Regions from separate parts of the Terribacillus sp. 7520-G genome, predicted to be linked through region 3. Evidence: riboswitches for the same ligand, from Rfam matches in the RefSeq annotation. Region 3 holds a riboswitch; each other region holds the start of a gene.
What was found. Region 3 has a riboswitch for S-adenosylmethionine ahead of CHH53_RS15395 (iron-containing alcohol dehydrogenase family protein). Riboswitches for the same ligand answer to the same signal wherever they lie in the genome.
Positions count from the first base shown of each region.

Region 1: another riboswitch for S-adenosylmethionine. It lies ahead of CHH53_RS04440 (LLM class flavin-dependent oxidoreductase); the one in region 3 lies ahead of CHH53_RS15395 (iron-containing alcohol dehydrogenase family protein).
Region 2: another riboswitch for S-adenosylmethionine. It lies ahead of CHH53_RS09625 (methionine ABC transporter ATP-binding protein); the one in region 3 lies ahead of CHH53_RS15395 (iron-containing alcohol dehydrogenase family protein).

Region 1 covers NZ_NQFP01000010.1:54,646-56,913, forward strand. Annotated here, with positions in the region: gene CHH53_RS04435 (S66 family peptidase) at 1-98, shown strand, start outside; gene CHH53_RS04440 (LLM class flavin-dependent oxidoreductase) at 117-1,481, opposite strand; SAM riboswitch class I at 1,561-1,661, opposite strand; gene CHH53_RS04445 (DnaJ family domain-containing protein) at 1,674-2,045, opposite strand; gene CHH53_RS04450 (CAP domain-containing protein) at 2,117-2,268, opposite strand, start outside.
Region 2 covers NZ_NQFP01000024.1:61,031-63,298, reverse strand. Annotated here, with positions in the region: gene CHH53_RS09625 (methionine ABC transporter ATP-binding protein) at 1-853, opposite strand, end outside; SAM riboswitch class I at 957-1,058, opposite strand; gene CHH53_RS09620 (hypothetical protein) at 1,118-1,447, opposite strand; gene CHH53_RS09615 (thioredoxin family protein) at 1,531-1,821, opposite strand; gene CHH53_RS09610 (ribonuclease M5) at 1,849-2,199, opposite strand.
Region 3 covers NZ_NQFP01000046.1:14,551-16,818, reverse strand. Annotated here, with positions in the region: gene CHH53_RS15400 (pyridoxal phosphate-dependent aminotransferase) at 1-1,110, opposite strand, end outside; SAM riboswitch class I at 1,218-1,320, shown strand; gene CHH53_RS15395 (iron-containing alcohol dehydrogenase family protein) at 1,399-2,268, shown strand, end outside.

The DNA.
Region 1 (2,268 bases), on a different contig from region 3:
ATATAGGACATATGCCGCCGCAATTGACATTGATCAACGGTGCTTTGACAACGGTTTCGTATCAGGATGGGACTGGCACATTGACTTATCTGGAATAGGAAAGAGGAGCTGATGGTTCAGCTCCTCTTTCCTTGTTTTGCCGGATGCGTCCCGGGGAGATGCGGATGTCCGAATAATTTCTCCCGGAATGTACCTCCTGCATAGTCCTTTTTATACAATCCCCGCTCTTGCAGGATTGGCACAACCAATTCGACGAAGTCCTCCAAGTCCCTCGGCGTAATATAATGGGTCAGGTTAAAGCCATCCACTCCGCTCCTCACAAAAAAGTCCTCGATCCTGTCGGCCACCTGTTCAGGGCTGCCGATGATGATCTCCATTTCAGCTGGTTTGCTGAATTTCTCTTGTATCTCTTTGACCGTGAATGGCCTGGCAGCGTCCTTGGTCAAATATGCAGCTCGTGATTGCCCTTGTTCCGTATGCTTGTACGTGAACAGTTCATCCTCATCTTCATAGGATGCCAAGTCATAACCAGTCGATCCACCATACTGGGCCTTTGCTGCATCTGCACTCCAATATTTCTTGATTTCTTCATATTTCGCATATGCTTCCTCTTCCGTTTCAGCAACGACTACATTCAGGAAAGTGAATGCTTTGATTTCATCACGGCTTCTGCCGTATGCTTCTGCACGCGTTTTGATATCCTCGATATAGTAGTTGATTTTTTCCGGTGTCGGTCCGCCGACAAACACACATTCAGCATGCCTGGCTGCGAAATCGCGCCCTTTTTCAGAGGTTCCCGCTTGGTAAAGCACTGGCGTACGCTGCGGGGATGGCTCACTGACATGAGGCCCTTCAACGGAGAAGTATTTCCCCTTGTGCTTGATGCGATGTACCTTATCCGGGTCCACCAGAACGCCTCTTTCCGGATCTGAAACAACCGCATCCTCTTCCCAGCTGTCTTCAAGCAGCTTATAAGAAACCTCCAGGAATTCCTCTGCTATCCGGTAACGTTCATCATGCTTGACCATTTTTTCCAGCCCGAAATTCCGGGCCGCATTCGGTAAGTAGGATGTAACGATATTCCAAGCGACACGCCCCTTGGTCAAGTGGTCGAGAGTCGAGAATTTACGCGCATTATGGAATGGCTGCTCGTAGGATGTACTGACCGTGACAGCGAAGGAAAGGTTCTCCGACACAGCTGCCATTGCCGGGATGGCAAAGGCAGGGTCATTCAGCGGCACTTGGACTCCGTCGCGCAAAGCAGCCTTTTCATCCCCGCCATAGACATCATAAACGCCGAGTACATCAGCGAAGAACACCGCATCGAACTTGCCTTTTTCCAGCAGGCGCGCATGCCCGATCCAGTAGTCAAGCGACTTATACTCGCGATGCCTTCTGCTCTCGGGATGCTTCCATAAGCCGTGGGAATTGTGCATAGCTGCAGTCATATCGAAAGCTTGCAGGATGATTTGTTTCGTCATTATCTCTCACTCCTTTAAAATATGTAAAAAAGCCTCTTCCGTTTTACAGAAGAGGCTCCTTATCCAAGGCGAAAAGCTCCTCTTATCTGTCAGACCATCGTCTGCTGGAATTGGCACAGTGCATCATTGCCTGTTGCCGAGGCTTCCAAGGGCCAGTCCCTCCACCTCTCTTGATAAGAAAATACTATTTGATTATGTTAAATTGCGCTCGATTTGTTCCCGGTATTGACCCAAGGTGCTTGGCGAATGCTTCTTGAGCTTTTGCAGCAATGCTTCGTATTGAATCTCCTTTTCGCTGATCCGTTTCCGATAAGCCGCCCGCTCTGAATCATCCGTACAAACACGCAGTAAATCACGTAAGGCCACAATCTCTTTTTGCAGCTCCATTTCGGGCGGGACATAGCCGGCATTCTTCAGGATCTTATAGCTCATCCGCATATCCTCTGGTACGCCGGATAAATCCTCCAGTTCCAGAGGTTTCCCTGCACCGGGAAGGTTGCGGAATTCTCCACTTTCTTCCGCCTTCTTGATCCGTTCTTCGGCAAGCAGCGAAATCAGATCCATACAATCCCTCCCAAAAATCAAAAAAGCAACCGATTCCGCATCGGTTGCTTTTCATTATACAATAATCTGAATTATTTACCAATGAATTGCTGTGTCCAATAGTTACCGTTTTCCACGTACCCTACACCGATGTTTGTATAATCAGGGTTAAGGATGTTTTCACGGTGACCTTGGCTGTTCATCCAAGCTTCCACAACTTCTTCCGGAGTCTTTTGACCTTGGG
Region 2 (2,268 bases), on a different contig from region 3:
TCGCGGTCTGGCTGACAACTGTCTGATTGACATTGTCCCCTGAGAAGGAAAGCTTCACGATCGTGCCTGAACCTTCTTTCATCGCAGCCGCCGATAAGGATTCATATTGCTCGCTTCCATCCAATTGCTGGACGAAACGCTTCGTGATCGCTTGCTGCGGATTTTGGAACACTTCCGCTGCATCACCCTTCTCCACGATCCTGCCGGTATCCATTACGGCAACACGATGGCAGATTTTACGGATGACATTCATTTCATGCGTGATCATGACGATCGTCAAACCGAGACGTTTGTTGATGTCCACCAGCAGATCGAGGATGCTGTCTGTCGTTTCCGGATCCAATGCAGATGTCGCTTCATCACACAGCAGTACTTTCGGATCGTTCGCCAGTGCTCTCGCAATGCCGACACGCTGCTTCTGACCGCCGCTTAATTGGGATGGGTAAGCATTTTCGCGTCCTTTCAGACCGACAAGCTCAATCAATCGATCAACCTTCGCTTTTCTTTCTTTTTTCGGTACGCCCGCTATTTCCAGTGGAAAAGCGATGTTTTGGTGCACCGTACGGGACCATAGCAGATTGAAGTGCTGGAAGATCATCCCGATTTCCTGTCTGGCAAGCCGGAGTTCGTTTTTCCGCTGTTTTACAATATCCTTGCCATTGATGATTATTTCACCGGCTGTCGGTTCTTCCAGACGGTTCAGCAAGCGCACGAAGGTACTTTTACCAGCACCGCTGTACCCGATCACACCAAAGATTTCACCCGACTCGATCGTCAAGTCAAGCTGATCAACCGCTGTAATATTCTGTTTTTTCGTACGATATATTTTGGAGAGGTTCTTGATGGTAATCAATATCCGCTCCTCCTTCCCCATGTTGCTCTGCAAACATAAAAAACATAAAAAAGCGTCTTTTTGTCATGAGAACAAAAAGACGCTTTTGGTTGCGAAAATTGTTCTCTCATCTGTACAGGTTTCCCTGCAGGAATTGGCACCATACAGGAAAACCTGTGGTTGCCGGGCTTCATCGGGCCAGTCCCTCCGCCACTCTTGATAAGAGTTTTATATATGATTGCTAAAAAGGAGTTTAGCACTAGTACAAAGTTCTGTCAACATATATTACAAACTGCCACGGGCTCCAAGGAACAAAAGCGCTTCCATAAGAAGGATATGCTGATAATCCCCTTCCACTACCTGCCTGTCGCATAAACTGCGAAGCTGCACTTGGCCCGCAAGAAGCTGATGAAGTGTGCGCTCATCCGTACGGATATACAGAAATCCATAAGGCTTCGTGGCCGGCGTCGTCAGACTGCTCCTATCAATATGCAAATCGAAATGATCATCTTCCCATTCTATAAAGACCTTCAGCCGTTTGTCATTGCATAAAGGCAGCAGATCCTCCCTTGCCTCGATTTGCCGTTTGAGCTTTTCCAGTTCTTCCATGATCATCCTTCATCCCCCCTGCTTTGTATTTGGCTCCGTGCCCTCCGAATTCCTGCAAGAAAAAACAGCTTTCCAATTGGAAAGCTGTTTTATTCACCCAGCGTTTTTGCCAGCATATGCTGGACAGAATGAAACGCATATATTTTCTCCTGAACTTCCCCTTGTTCAAAGACAATCAGACAAGGTACGCTCTCAATCCGATATTCCTGCATGAAAACCGGAAATAGGGAGGCGTTCAGTTTATGATAATATTCCTGGCCCGTCAAAGTCTCCACTGTCAGGAGCATTTTCTCGGCAAGCTGGCATGTGCCGCAGAACGGTGTATGCACAAATATCCTTGCCTGTTCCTGCCGAATGACTTCCCGGACCTCTTTTTCGATGACGTTGATAATTCATCCCTTCTTTCATCAGGCGAGGAAGAATGGATGCACCATGATACTTCGGCTAAGCAGGGCCGTGGCCAATTCAGGTGCCGGGGTCGCCGCTACCTCTCGATAGGTTCTGTCTACGTAAATATGCTGGGCATGCGGAAGCTCTCTGGCAAGCTGTTTCCTCAGCTTATGTCCGGCGCTGTCCTCATCCACCATGATATATACTTGCTTGTGATCCAAGTCATAGTCATACAAAAGCTGTTCCAGCCGCTCGATGCCCAATGTTCCATTGGTGCAGATGATCGTCACTTCCTCATCGATGATCTTCTTTATCTGCTCTTTATCCGAGCGTCCTTCCACAATAATGACCTTTTCTTCATCACCCATACTGGCATCACCTATTCTGATCGATATTTGATTGCTTCCTTGCCCGTGCTCCGAATAAAGGCAGCTTAG
Region 3 (2,268 bases):
CAATAGACCGGCTCGAACGTATCCTTCACCATGCTTCCCGAAACCATTGCCGGGAGCAACCGCCACATGGGCCTTTTCAAGCAGCAAATCCGCAAATTCCTCCGATGTGAATCCGTTCGGAACAGGCAGCCAAACAAAGAAAGTCCCCTTTGGTTCAGGTACATCCCAGCCGATTGCACGCAAATGGCCGATAAAGGCATCCCTTCTGGCTTCATATGTGTGAATCAGCTCTTCCACACAGGTTTGATCTGACGTCAGGGCATACGCTGCCGCTTCCTGCATGGCTCCGAACAAGCTCACATAAAGATGATCTTGAATCAAATTCAGGCTTTCTATCACGGAAGCATTGCCGACAGCAAAAGCGATGCGCCAGCCTGCCATATTATAGGTTTTGGATAAGGTGTACATCTCGATGCCGACTTCCTTGCTGCCCTCGGATTGCAGGAAGCTCTGCGGTTTTTCTCCATCAAACCCAAGTGCACCATAAGCGAAATCATGCAGGACACAAATTTTATGTTCCTTTGCCAGTTCCACTGTTTTATCGAAGAACTCCCGATCTGCTGTAGCAGCAGTCGGGTTGTTCGGATAATTCAGGAACATTAGCTTTGCTTCTTCCAGATCACCCGCAGAAATAGCATCATACTCAGGCAGGAATCCATTCTCAGCAGTCAATGGCATGAGCGATGTCCGTGCTTGTGCAAGTTCGATTCCGGACATATAATCGGGATACCCCGGATCCGGAAGCAATGCCAAATCACCCGGATTCAAAAGACATTGACTGATCTCCACCAAACCTGTCTTAGAGCCGAACATGATGGCCACTTCTGTTTCGGGATCTAGTTTCACGCCGTATTCCCGGTCATAAAAGTCACAGACTGCCTGTTTAAGAAAATCAAAGCCTCTGAATGGTGAATATTTATGATAAGCCGGATTATCAGAGGCTTCTTTCAATTTATCTACGATATGCTGCGGTGTCGGCAAATCAGGGTTCCCCTGCCCGAGCTTGATGATATCGTGCCCCTGTTGCTCCAGCAAACCCACCTTGTGTACCAAGCCGGCAAAAAACTGTTCCGGCAATCGTTTCAGCGCATCTGAAAACGGAAAATCCATTTGACTCACTCTCCTGTCACCTTGCATCCATCCATTCTGACTATTGACAATCTTGACAGTCTTGGAAATACAATGTAATAATGAACAAATCATACATGATTCACTCACTCTTATCAAGAGAAGGCGGAGGGACTTGGCCCGATGAAGCCCGGCAACCGGTGCGTAATGCACACGGTGCTAATTCCAACAGCAAATGCTGAGGGATAAGGGGACGGATGCGTTGGCCTTTCCCTCTTCCAATTTCGCTTGGAAGAGTTTTTTTGTATAAAAAATCAATGAGGTGACAGCATGACGATCAACATTAAAGGTGCACCAAACTATTATGCGTGCGAAGAAAATATATTGGACAGCCTTCCCGCAAGGCTTGCAGGATTGAATTGGACAAACGGCTTGCTTATTCACGGTGATGCATCCTGGAAAGCCGCTTCTCCATTCCTGGACCACATCGATCTGCCGGTTAAACGTGTTGCCTATAATGGTCAATGCACACATGCGGAAGCAGCTAGATTAGCAAATATCGCAACAGGAGAAGCTGCTCAATTCATAATCGGCGTAGGCGGCGGAAAAGTGTTGGATACCGCCAAAGCCGCTGCTGATGAGGCAGGGCTTCCCGTCATATTGATCCCTACAATCATATCCAACTGCTCCCCATGGGCTTCCCTTAGCGTCTTCTATGATGAGGCAGGCAATTTTGTCGAATATACAATCTTCCCTCGCAGCACATTCATGCTCCTGGTCGAGCCAAGGCTGCTGCTCACGACACCAGCACCTTATCTGATTGCCGGCATTGGCGATACATTGGCAAAATGGTATGAGGCAGATGTGCTGACCGAAAATATGACCGATCAGCCGCTAGCTGTCCAAATCGCTCGCAATGCTGCCAAATTATGCCGTGATATCCTTATTGCTGAAGGTGATGCAGCGATTTGTTCTTTACAGGATAAGCGAGCAGACAGTTCATTCCTCAGAGTTGCGGAAACCATCATCATGGCAGGCGGTATGGTAGGCGGATTCGGGGACGAGTACGGCCGTATCGCCGGTGCTCATTCCATTCACAACGGATTGACCAGATTGCCAGAAACACATGAGCAGCTGCATGGGAATAAAGTGGCTTACGGCATTCTTATCCAGCTTGCGTTGGAGGGGAAATTTGACGAG